One region of the Bradyrhizobium betae genome, then DNA from elsewhere that is predicted to be linked to it. Evidence: riboswitches for the same ligand, from Rfam matches in the RefSeq annotation. Region 1 holds a riboswitch; the other holds the start of a gene.
What was found. Region 1 has a riboswitch for glycine ahead of F8237_RS28300 (D-amino acid dehydrogenase). Riboswitches for the same ligand answer to the same signal wherever they lie in the genome.
Positions count from the first base shown of each region.

Region 1 (6,286 bases):
TAGGGCGGTATCAAGGGGCCGCCCTGCGTCCGATCGGAACCACTCAGGATGCATGACGCAGCTCGGTCTCAACCTTGAGTGAGGGGACGGTCGGCGGAGCGTTGAGCCCGCGCCGGCCGTCGATGGTCCCGGCAATCATCTGCGCGGTCGCGGCCGACAGGGTCCAGCCGAGATGGCCGTGGCCGGTGTTGAAGAACACGCCCGGTATCCGGCCTGCGCGCACCACCGGCATCATGTTCGGCATCATCGGCCGTAGTCCGGCCCACGGAATGACACGCGACGTCTCGACGTCGGGGAAATTGCTGCGCACCCAGTCGACCAGCGGCTGCACGCGGTCCGCGCGAATGTCGCGGTTGAAGTCGTTGAATTCGGCGGTGCCGGCGACGCGGAAACGATCGGCACCGAGCCGGCTGGTGACGATCTTGGCGGCTTCGTCGAGCAGGCTGACGGTCGGCGTCGCGTTGCGGCTCGCGGCGGTGTCGAGCTGCACCGTGATCGAGTAGCCCTTCACCGGATAGACGTTGACGCGCTCGTCGAGCAGGGTGGCGAAGTGACGGCTCGCCACACCGGCGCAGACCACGACGCCGTCCACCTTCAGCATGCCGCGCGCGGATGCGGCCGCATCGCTTGCGGACAGATCGGCCCAGCCGATGACGAAGCCGGCGCCGGCGCGGGCGATCGAATCGATGTTGGCCTCCTGGATGAAGGTGGCGCCGCGTCGCTTGCAGGCCTCAGCCAGCCCGCGGGTAAACTTGTGGATATCGCCGGTCGCATCCGACGGCGTGTAGAAGCCGCCGTAATAGTCCTTGCGCAGCGTCGGCTCGATGGCGCGGATTTCCTCCGAAGTCACCGGACGCCGATCGAGGCCGCCTTCCTGCAGCAGCGCGTTGACGCGCAGGCCGGATTCAAAGCCTTTCTTGTCGTGATAGATGTGGAGGATGCCGCGGCGTTCGAGATCGAAGTCGATGCCTTCGCGCGTCGCGATCTCGAACAGATGCTTGCGGGCTTCGATCGCAAGGCGCGTGGTCTGAATCGTGTTGGCGCGGTAGTTGCCGATGTTGGCGACGAACTCGCTCATCCACGAATATTTGTGCCAGTTCGGCCGCGGGTTCATCAGCAATGGCGCATCGCGCCGGAACATCCAGCGCAGGCCTTTGAGGATCGTCGCGGTGCTATTCCAGACCTCGGCATTGCTGGCGGAGAGCTGTCCGCCATTGGCGAAGGAGGTCTCCATCGCGGCGTAGCGGTGCTTGTCGAGCACCGTCACCTTGTAGCCGCGTTCGAGCAGGGCATAGGCGGTCGTTACGCCGGTGATGCCGGCGCCGATGATGGCGATATGGGTCATGGCAGGTTCGGGGCTCCCGTGAGTTAGAGTCGGCTAACCGCCGGCCGTGAAGCCGTTGGCGGCGCCCCATCTGTCACGGTTACCTGAGAGCTTGACCCGGCGCAGACCCCGTAAGGTCAGCTCCGGACTATTCCCTTCGGTGGACGTCACGACATTTCAAATCGTGCCGTCTCTCTCCAGATCGTCCTGACGATACAGTCCTTTTGCCTGAGAGTTTCCGGGGCGGTTGCTCCGTCGGCGCCGCAAGGAAGGCTGGATGCCTTCGTTGCGATCTCTCCCGCATCGTCGCGTGGACCATCGAGCAGTACGATGCGCCTCATTTTTAGACAAGGCTAAATTTCAACCGTGATTGCCAACGTATTGTGCAGTGCAAAGTTGATTCAATTTACTCCAGCGTCGCCAGCAATCCCGCCATCAACCGGCCGCGCTCGACCAGGCTGTCGACCTCGATGAACTCCTCGAGCGTGTGGCCATTGCCGCCGCGCACGCCGAGGCCGTCGAGCGTCGGGATGCCCATCGCACCGGTGAAATTGCCGTCGGAGCCGCCGCCGGAGCTCGCATGCGGCAGCTCGGCGCCGAGCGATTTGGCGATGCCGCGTGCCTTTTCATACAGCGCCATCGTGCCCGCATCCGGCTCCCACACGGGCCGGGTGACGCCGCGCGTCACCTTGAAGGAGACGTCGTTGGCCGTGCCAGACAGGGCCAGCATGCGCTCGACGCCGCGGTCGAGATCGGCCTGGCGTTTGGCCATCGACAGCGCTTCGCCTGTTGCGGTGGTGGCAACGCAGTTCACCCATTGTCCGCCATGCACGACGCCGACCGAGAAGGTGCAGTCTTCGGTCGTCATCGCGTCGATCGCAAGAATCTGCCGCGCCATCTCGCGGATCGCCGAGCGTCCCGACGACAACGTCGCGCCGGCATGGCTCGGTCGGCCCGTCGCTTCCAGGTTGAAGCGCGCGATGGCGTAACGTCCGGTGGTGACGCCGTTGTCGGCGCGGCCTGGCTCGGGCACCAGCACATATTTGTTGCGCGCAGCCTCGGCCTCGATGATGTCGCGGGTCGAGGGCGTGCCGACTTCCTCGTCAGGCGTGAACAGCACGGTGATCGGCAGCGGCGTCGTGAAGGAGGCGCGCGCCAGCTGACGGATCGCTTCCAGCGAGAGATAGTTGCCGCCCTTCATGTCGTAGATGCCGGGGCCGTAGCACTTGTTGCCCTCGCGCCGCCATTTCAGCTTCTCGATGGTGCCGACCGGGTGGACGGTGTCCATGTGGCCGGCGATCAGGATGCCTGGCTCACCTTGCTTCGGATGCGGGAAGCGTGCGCGGATGACGCCGCCAAAGCCCTGGCGGCCGGCGATGCGTTCGATCGTCGCACCCATGATTGCCATATCCCGCGCTGCGATATCGAGCATGCGGTTAACGGCACCGGCGTCCCAGGTCGGGCTCTCGCAGTCGACCCAGGTGCGCAGGCCTTCGAGCATGGCTTCGGAATCGAAGGGAAGATTGGCTGGATTCATCTTAATGTCTCTCAAGCTTCGAAAGATGGAACGCGCATTGCATTGCGCTGGGCAGGACGAGCGGGGAGTGTTGTAGAGCCAAACCGATCTTTGTGGAGCCCGTGCCCGCGCCGCTTGGGCTTGCAGCTAAAGCGGATTGACGCGCACAACACTGTCTGCAAGTCTCGAAAAGATAAAGGCATTGCATGAGGTTAGTTCGCCTAAGGAACGAACCGAATGCTCAACCAATAACCTGCCTTTGAACAGTTTCACGTCAGGAGAAACTTTTATGCTGAGCTTAATGCGCCGGGGGCGGCGCGCGTTCGCCTCCACACTTGCGCTGTCGGTCGTTGCGCTTTCGACCACAATGGCCTCGCCGGTATTTGCCGCCGGCAAGACCATCACCGCGGTGATGCATTCGGATCTGCGCGTCATCGATCCGATCTTCACCACCGCCTACATCACGCGTGACCATGGCTACATGGTCTACGACACGCTGATCACGACGGATTCGAATTTCAAGATCCAGCCGCAGATGGCGGACTGGAAGATCTCCGACGACAAGCTCACCTACACCTTCACGCTGCGGGACGGCCTGAAGTGGCATGACGGCACGCCGGTGACGGCGGAAGACTGCGTCGCCTCGCTCAAGCGCTGGGCCTCCGTCGACGGCATGGGCCAGCAGATGATGACCTTCACGGCCAGCATCGAGGCGACCGATCCCAAGACCATCACGCTGAAGCTGAAGGAGCCCTACGGCCTCGTGCTGGACTCGATCGGCAAGCCGTCTTCCCGCGTGCCCTTCATGATGCCGAAGCGTCTGGCCGAGACGCCGGCCGACAAGCAGATCCCCGAGCAGATCGGCTCCGGCCCGTTCAAGTTCGTGCAGGGCGAATTCCAGCCCGGCGTGAAGGCGGTCTACGTCAAGAACACCGACTACGTGCCGCGCAAGGAGCCGGCGAGCTGGACCGCCGGCGCCAAGGTCGTGAAGGTCGACCGCGTCGAGTGGATCACCATGCCGGATGCGCAGACCGCGGTGAACGCGCTGCAATCGGGCGACATCGACTTCATGGAAGTGCCGCCGTGGGACCTGCTGCCGGTGCTTGAAGGCAACGCCGACCTCAAGGTCGAGGTGCTGAACAAGTTCGGCTATCAGACCCTCGGGCGCATGAACTTCCTCTATCCGCCCTTCGACAATGTGAAGATCCGTCGTGCGGCACTTCTGGCGATGAACCAGAAGGACGTGCTCGACGCGCTCGTCGGCAATCCCAAATATTACAAGATCTGCGGCGCCTTCTTCATCTGCGACACGCCTTTCGCGAGCGACGTCGGCTCCGAATCGCTGGTCAAGGGCAACGGCATGGCGGAGGCCAAGAAGCTGCTCGCCGAGTCCGGCTATGACGGCACGCCCGTCGTGGTCATGGTGCCCGGCGATGTCGTGACGCTGAAGGCGCAGCCGACGGTCGCGGTGCAGCTGCTCCGCGAGGCCGGCTTCAAGGTCGACGCTCAGGCGACCGACTGGCAGACGGTGGTGAGCCGCAGAGCCAGCCAGAAGCCCCCGAAGGAGGGCGGCTGGAACATGTTCTTCACCAACTGGGTCAGCGCCGACGTCTCAAACCCGGTCTCGAACCTCTCGATCGGCGGCCAGGGCAAGAAGGGCGGCTGGTTCGGCTGGGCGGAGAACGCCAAGATCGAGAAGCTCAAGGACGACTTCGTCCGCGCCGCCTCGCTCGACGATCAGAAGAAGATCGCGACCGAGATCCAGAAGGAAGCCTACGACCAGGTGATCTACGTTCCGCTCGGCCAGTATCTGGCGCCGAGCGCGTGGCGGAAGTCGCTGACCGGCGTGCTGGACGGTCCGGCAACCCCGGTGTTCTGGAACATGGACAAGAGCGAGTAAGGCGAGAGCGCGCATTCCGGGTCGAGCGTTACGCGGCGCCGCTGTCATCAGCGGCGCCGCTCTTCAAAGAATTTCCCAACAGAACTTCTCAGGAGAGCCTCAGTGTTCCAATTCACGTGCCGGGGACGTCGGTCTTTCGCCTCTACACTTGCGCTATCGGTCGTGGCGCTTTCGGCACTGGGCTCGCCAGTTCTTGCCGCGGGCAAGACCATTACCGCCGTGATGCATTCGGATCTGCGCGTCCTCGATCCGATCTTTACCAGCGCCTATATCTCCCGTGATCATGGTTACATGGTCTACGACACGCTGATCGCGACGGATTCGAACTTCAAGATCCAGCCGCAGATGGCGGACTGGAAGATCTCCGACGACAAGCTCACCTACACCTTTACGCTGCGCGACGGCCTGAAATGGCATGACGGTACGCCCGTCACCGCGGAAGATTGCGTTGCTTCGCTGAAGCGCTGGGCCGCCGTCGACGGCATGGGCCAGCAGATGATGACCTTCACGGCCGGCATCGAGGCGACCGATCCCAAGACCATCACGCTGAAGCTGAAGGAGCCCTACGCGCTCGTGCTGGACTCGATCGGCAAGCCGTCGTCGCGGGTCGCCTTCATGATGCCGAAGCGTCTTGCCGAGACGCCGGTTGACAAGCAGATCCCCGAGCAGATCGGCTCCGGCCCGTTCAAGTTCGTGCAGGGCGAATTCCAGCCCGGTGTGAAGTCGATCTACGTCAAGAACACCGACTACGTGCCGCGCAAGGAGCCGGCGAGCTGGACCGCCGGTGGCAAGGTGGTCAAGGTCGACCGCGTCGAATGGATCACCATGCCTGACTCGCAGACGGCGTTGAACGCGCTGCAGTCGGGCGACGTCGATTTCATGGAGAATCTCGCCCTCGACATGTTGCCCACCATCGAAGCCGACAAGGGGCTCAAGGTCGACATCCTGAACAAGTTCGGCTTCCAGACGGGCGCGCGGATGAACTTCCTTCATCCGCCATTCGACAACGTCAAGGTCCGCCGCGCGGCATTCCTCGCGATGAAACAGAAGGACGTGCTGGACGCGCTGATCGGCAATCCCAAGTTCTACAAGACATGCGCTGCGGCCTTCATCTGCGACACGCCGTTCGCGACGGACGTTGGCGGCGAGACCCTCGCGAAGGGCGGCGACATGGCCGCGGCCAGGAAAGCGCTCGCCGAATCCGGCTACGACGGGACACCCGTCGTGCTGATGGCGCCGGGCGATGTGCTGACGCTGAAGGCGCAGCCGATCATTGTGGCCCAGCAACTGCGCGACGCCGGCTTCAAGGTCGATTTTCAGGCGACCGACTGGCAGACGGTGGTGAGTCGGCGCGCCAGCATGAAGCCCCCGAAGGAGGGCGGCTGGAACATGTTCATCACCAACTGGGTCAGCGCCGACGCGTCCAACCCGATCTCAAACGTTGCCGTCGGCGGGCAGGGCAAGACGGGCGGCTGGTTCGGCTGGGCGGAGGATGCCAAGGTCGAACAGCTCAAGGACGCTTTCGTGCACGCGGCTTCGCTCGACG
Region 1 covers NZ_CP044543.1:5,883,428-5,889,713, forward strand. Annotated here, with positions in the region: gene F8237_RS28300 (D-amino acid dehydrogenase) at 44-1,345, opposite strand; glycine riboswitch at 1,414-1,527, opposite strand; glycine riboswitch at 1,531-1,635, opposite strand; gene F8237_RS28305 (M20/M25/M40 family metallo-hydrolase) at 1,731-2,861, opposite strand; gene F8237_RS28310 (ABC transporter substrate-binding protein) at 3,130-4,740, shown strand; gene F8237_RS28315 (ABC transporter substrate-binding protein) at 4,963-6,286, shown strand, end outside.

Region 2 (6,286 bases), 150 kb from region 1:
CGGGCTGGTAGGGCGTGTAGGCCGTGTACCAGGCCGGGTTCTCCAGGATGTTGCGCTGGATCACCGCGGGCAGGATGGTGCCGGAATAGCCTTGACCGATCAGCGAGGTGAAGACCTGGTTCTGACGCGCGAGTTCGCCCATGTGCGCGATCGCCTCGGTCTCGCTGAGCGGCTTGCCGAGATCGAGCGGCGCGGCCTGCCGGATCGAGGCCGGCAGCGTCTCGGCCATCAGCGCATCGACGCTCTTGGCGCCGACGGTTTCCAGCATCGCGGTGACATCGCGCGCGGAGGGGCCGATGTGGCGTCGAACGAAAGTGGCGGTGTCGCCGTTGGATTTGCGGTGCGCGGTCATCATGGGTCCTCGCTAGATTTCGCTGTCGCCGTCGTCGTTGTCATCGTCCGCGAAGGCGGACGATCCAGTAAACGCAGGCGTTCGTGATTGAGCCGATGGGCCGCGGCGTACTGGATCGCCCGCCTGCGCGGGCGATGACACCGAGTGGGAGGCGACCGCTTGGCTCATATCTTCACGCCGTGTGTGCCTTGTACGCTGCTTCATCCATGAGGCCGCCGAGCTCGCTCTTGTCGCCAATCCTGATCTTGAAGAACCAGGCCTTGCTTTGCGCATCGGAATTGACCAGCGCCGGCTCGGCGATGAGGGCGTCATTCACCTCGAGCACCTCGCCGGTCACGGGCGCGTAGACGTCGGAGGCGGCCTTGACCGATTCCACCACGGCGGCGGCTTCCGCCTTCTTCAGCGAGCGGCCGACCTTGGGCAGCTCGACGAACACGACGTCGCCGAGCTGCGACTGCGCGTAGTCGGTGATCCCGACGGTGGCGACATCGCCGTCGATGGCGAGCCATTCATGGTCGGAGGTGTACAGCGTCGTGGTCATTGTCTCAATCCTCAGCGTTTGTAGGTGTTCTTGACGAAGGGCATGGCGGCGACGGTAAGCGGCAATCGCTGGCCGCGCACCTCGGCGAAAAGATTTGTGCCGAGCGCGCTGTGGCTCGTGGGCACATAGCCCATCGCGACCGGCGCATTCAGGCTCGGACCGAAACCGCCCGAGGTGACCTTTCCGATGGCCTCGCCGCCCTCGCTATTTGCGAACAGCAGCGCGCCTTCGCGCACCGGCGCGCGACCCAGCGCGAGCAGGCCGACGCGGCGGCGGGAGGCGCCATTGTCGAAATGCGCGAGAATCTTTTCGGCGCCGGGAAAGCCGCCGGCGCGGGCGCCACCGGTGCGGCGGCTCTTCTGCACCGACCATTCCAGCGCGGCCTCGACCGGCGTGGTCTCGGTATCGATGTCGTGGCCGTAGAGACAAAGCCCGGCTTCCAGCCGCAGGCTGTCGCGGGCCCCGAGGCCGATCGGCATCACGTCGGGGTTTTCCAGCAGGGTCTTCGCAAGACGCTGGGCATCGGCGGCGGGGACCGAAATCTCGAACCCGTCCTCGCCGGTGTAGCCCGAGCGCGAGACGAAGCAGGCGAGGCCGGCAACCTTGTGCGGGCCGGCATCCATGAACTTCATGGTGGGCGCCTCTGCACATAATTTCGCCAGCACGGATTCCGCCTTCGGGCCCTGCAACGCGATCAGCGCGCGGTCGGAAAGCGAATCGATCACGCAGTCGTCCGCGAGATTCGCGCGCAGATGCGCCTCGTCCGCGTCCTTGCAGGCGGCGTTGACGACCAGGAACAGGTGATCGCCGAAATTGGCGACCATGAGATCGTCGAGGATGCCGCCGTTTTCATTGGTGAACTGGGCGTAGCGCTGCCGTCCCGGTGCAATCGCGACGATATCCTGCGGCACCAGTCGCTCCAGCGCGCGGGCGGCGTCCTCGACCTTGCCCGACTTCGGGCGGAGCGCGATCTGGCCCATGTGGGAGACGTCGAACAGGCCGGCGGAAGAGCGCGTATGCAGATGCTCTTTAAGGACCCCGGCGGGGTATTGCACCGGCATGTCATATCCCGCAAACGGCACCATCTTGCCGCCGAGGGACACATGCAGCCCGTGAAGGGGCGTCTTTTTCAGGGAGTCTTGGTCGTCGCGCGCAAGCATTACGGAGCCCTCGGCGGTTCCCCGGGGACGATTCCCGCGAGGACACCCATCGAAGCCCCATCTGTCGCTGTGCCTGAGAGTATTATCCCGTCGGCGGACGCTGTCCGGGTCTTAAGCCCGCCAGTGCCTCTTTCCAGATGTCGTCAAAGCCACGCGGTCCTTTTGCCTGAGAGTTTCCGGGGCGGTTGCTCCTTCGGCGCCGGCACCCATGCCGGTCTCTCCCGACGTGGCCGTACGATACAGATGGGTACAGACCACAGGGCGCCCAAGCCTGTCAACGCAGGCTTTGCGCCTTTCCAAAGGGATTGCAACGGGATTGCGCTGATGCGGCAACCCACTGATCCGCCTGCACAGTTTCTGGACAGCGAAGCTGGCCTTGTCTAAAAGCGCTCTGGCCCGCAGATATCAGTCCAAACTCGCGGTTTGGATGGCAAGTCAGCGGGTTCTAAAGCGCAATGAAGAGTCATCGCGCTTTAGCTCTTTGTTTGAGCATGATCTTTTCGGAAAACCGCTTCACACTTTTCCGGATCATGCTCCAGCACACCCGATTGGATGAACATGAGCGGCGTCAACGAGATCAGGTCGACCTTTCTGAACTTCTTTGCCGAGAACGGCCACGAGATCGTGTCGTCCTCGCCATTGGTGCCGCGCAACGATCCGACATTGATGTTCACCAATGCCGGCATGGTGCAGTTCAAGAACGTCTTCACCGGCGTCGAGAAGCGGCCCTATCAGCGCGCCACCACGTCGCAGAAATGCGTGCGCGCCGGCGGCAAGCACAACGACCTCGACAATGTCGGCTACACCGCGCGCCATCTCACCTTCTTCGAGATGCTCGGCAACTTCTCGTTCGGCGATTATTTCAAGGAGCGCGCGATCGAGCTGGCCTGGACGCTGATCACCCGCGACTTCGGGCTGAAGAAGGACAAGCTGCTCGTCACCGTCTACCACACCGACGACGAGGCGGCTGGCCTGTGGAAGAAGATCGCGGGCTTCTCCGACGACCGCATCATCCGCATCCCGACCTCGGACAATTTCTGGGCGATGGGCGACACCGGCCCGTGCGGGCCATGCTCCGAGATCTTCATCGATCGCGGCGATCACATCTGGGGCGGACCGCCGGGCTCGCCGGAAGAGGACGGCGACCGCTTCCTTGAATTCTGGAATCTCGTGTTCATGCAATACGAGCAGGTGACGAAAGAGGAGCGCGTACCGCTGCCGCGTCCCTCGATCGACACCGGCATGGGCCTCGAGCGCATGGCCTGCATCATGCAAGGCGTCGACAGCGTGTTCGAGACCGATCTGTTCCGCCATTTGATCGACGCGACCGCTTCCGCGCTCGGCAGCGGGCCGAACGAGCAGACCGTGGCTTCGTTCCGCGTCATCGCCGACCACTTGCGCTCCTCCGCCTTCCTGGTCTCCGACGGCGTGCTGCCCTCGAACGAGGGCCGCGGTTATGTGCTGCGCCGGATCATGCGCCGCGCGATGCGCCATGCGCAGCTGTTAGGGGCCAAGGAGCCGCTGATGCATCGGCTGGTCTGGGCGCTGGTGCGCGAGATGGGCCAGGCCTATCCCGAATTGATGCGCGCGGAGAATCTGATCGAGGAAACGCTGCGGCTGGAAGAGACCCGCTTCCGCAAGACGCTGGTGCGCGGCCTTGCCATCCTCGACGAGAAGAGCGCGTCCTTGAAGAAGGGCGACATGTTCGACGGCGACGTCGCCTTCACGCTGTACGACACCTACGGCTTCCCGCTGGATCTGACGCAGGACGCGCTGAAATCGCGCGGCATCGGCGTCGACCAGGCCTCGTTCACCGACGCGATGGAGCGCCAGAAGGCCAAGGCGCGCGAGTCCTGGAAGGGCTCGGGCGAGGCTGCTTCCGAGGCGATCTGGTTCCCGCTGCGCGAGAAGCTCGGCGCCACTGAATTTCTGGGCTACGAGACCGAGAGCGCCGAAGGCGTGGTCTCCGCGCTGGTGAAGGACGGCCAGGAAGTCGCCCACCTCAAGGCCGGCGAGACCGGCGCGCTGCTGCTGAACCAGACGCCGTTCTACGCGGAGTCCGGCGGCCAGGTCGGCGACACCGGCGTGCTGACGGGCGAGGGCGGCATCAGGTTCCGCGTCACCGACACGCAGAAGAAGCTCGGCGATCTCTTTGTCCATGTCGGCACGGTGGAGAGCGGCGAGCTGAAGCTCGGCACCGCGCTGCAGCTCGAGGTCGATCACGGCAGGCGCTCGTCGATCCGCGCGCATCACTCGGCGACGCATCTCATCCACGAGGCGCTGCGCCAGGTGCTCGGCGACCACATCGCACAGCGCGGTTCGATGGTTGCGCCCGACCGCCTGCGCTTCGACTTCGTGCATCCGAAGCCCATCACGGCGGAAGAGCTCGCCCGCGTCGAGGACATCGCCAACGACGTGGTGCTGGAGAATGACGAAGTGACGACCCGGGTCATGGGCGTCGATGAAGCGCGTGAGGCCGGGGCGCGTGCGCTGTTCGGCGAGAAATACGGCGACGAGGTCCGGGTCGTCTCGATGGGCCGGACCGCGCGCGAGCGCGGCGCCAACGCGCTCGGCTGGTCGGTCGAACTCTGCGGCGGCACCCATGTGCGGCGCACCGGCGACATCGGCCTGATCACGCTGACCGGCGAGAGCGCGGTGGCCTCCGGCGTGCGCCGCATCGAGGCGCTGACGGGCAACTACGCGCGAAAACACGCCAACGACACCATGGCGCTGGCGAAGACGGCGGCAGGCGAGCTGCGCACCTCGATCGAGGACGTCCCGGCGCGCATCGCAGCCCTGATGGACGAGCGCAAGAAGCTCGAGCGCGAACTCTCCGACGCCCGCAAGAAGCTCGCGATGGGCGGCGGCGCGGGAGGCGGCGACGGCGGACAGTCCAACGTCGTGGAGATCGGCGACGTCAAGTTCTACAGGCTTCACGTCACGGGATTGCCGAGCGATGAACTCAAGTCGCTGGTCGACCAGGCCAAGGCCGAGATCAAGTCGGGTGTCGTCGCGGTTGCGAATACGACGGCTGACGGCAAGGCCAGCCTCGTTGTCGGCGTGACCAAGGATCTGTCGGCCCGTTTCGACGCCGCAAGCCTCGTCAAGATCGGCGTGCCGGTCGTCGGCGGAAAGGGCGGCGGCGGCCGGGCCGAGATGGCGCAAGGAGGCGGACCCGACGGAGCAAAGGCTCTCGACGCCCTGTCGGAGATCCAAAAAGCCATCGCAGCGGGCGCTTAAGCAGCCATGCGCCTCGTTCCGCGAGGAATTGGGCTTCGCGACCCCAACTTGAGGGATCGCCTCTACGAATTGCTGGAGCACGATCCGCTGGCCTATTCGGCGGGATCGCGCTTCATCCAGCTCATCATCGGCGTCATCGTGCTCAACGTGACTGCGATGATCCTCGCCTCGGTGCCGGAGCTGGACTCGCAGTTCGGCGCACTGTTCTCGGCGATCACGATCCTGTCCGTGATCGTGTTCGCGCTGGAATATGCCGCGCGGCTGTGGACGGTGGCGGGTCACACGCAGCGCAAGGCGTCCGCACTCGCCGACCGGCTCGGCTATGCCTTCTCGACGCTCGGCATCATCGATCTGCTGGCGTTCCTGCCCGCCGCGATCGTGCTGGCGACGGGCCGGCATGCGACGCTGGCGGCGCTCGGCGTGCTGCCCTTCTTCAAGCTGATACGATACTCGCCGGCGATGCGCTCGCTCCTGGCCGCCGTGCACGCCGAGCGGCGCGCGCTGATCGGCTGCATCGTCATCCTGATCGGCGCTGTGCTGACCTTCGCCTCGCTGCTCTACGCCATCGAGCGCGACGTGCAGCCGGACAAGCTCGGCACCATCCCGCAGGCGATGTGGTGGGCGATCGTGACGCTCGGCACCGTCGGCTATGGCGACGTCGTGCCGGTGACGGCGCTCGGAAAATTCGTCTCCGTCTTCACCATCGTCAGCGGCTTCGCCATGATCGCGCTGCCGGTCGCGATCATCTCGACCGCCTTCGCCGAAGAGGTGAAGCGGCGCGACTTCGTCGTGACCTGGGGCATGCTGGCGCGGGTGCCGCTGTTCTCGCATCTGTCGGCCGCGGAGATCGCCGACATCATGCGTCTGCTCCGCGCCCGCACCGTCGAGCAGGACGAGATCCTGGTGCGGCGGGGCGACGCCGCCTCGTCGATGTACTTCATCACCGCTGGCGAGGTCGAGATCGCGCTGCCGAGCCAGCAGGTGCGGCTCGCC
Region 2 covers NZ_CP044543.1:5,737,164-5,743,449, forward strand. Annotated here, with positions in the region: gene gcvP (aminomethyl-transferring glycine dehydrogenase) at 1-352, opposite strand, end outside; gene gcvH (glycine cleavage system protein GcvH) at 525-893, opposite strand; gene gcvT (glycine cleavage system aminomethyltransferase GcvT) at 905-2,053, opposite strand; glycine riboswitch at 2,199-2,287, opposite strand; gene alaS (alanine--tRNA ligase) at 2,612-5,293, shown strand; gene F8237_RS27560 (cyclic nucleotide-gated ion channel) at 5,300-6,286, shown strand, end outside.
Region 2: it holds a riboswitch for glycine, as region 1 does, so the genes downstream of both, gcvT (glycine cleavage system aminomethyltransferase GcvT) here and F8237_RS28300 (D-amino acid dehydrogenase) in region 1, are expected to answer to the same signal.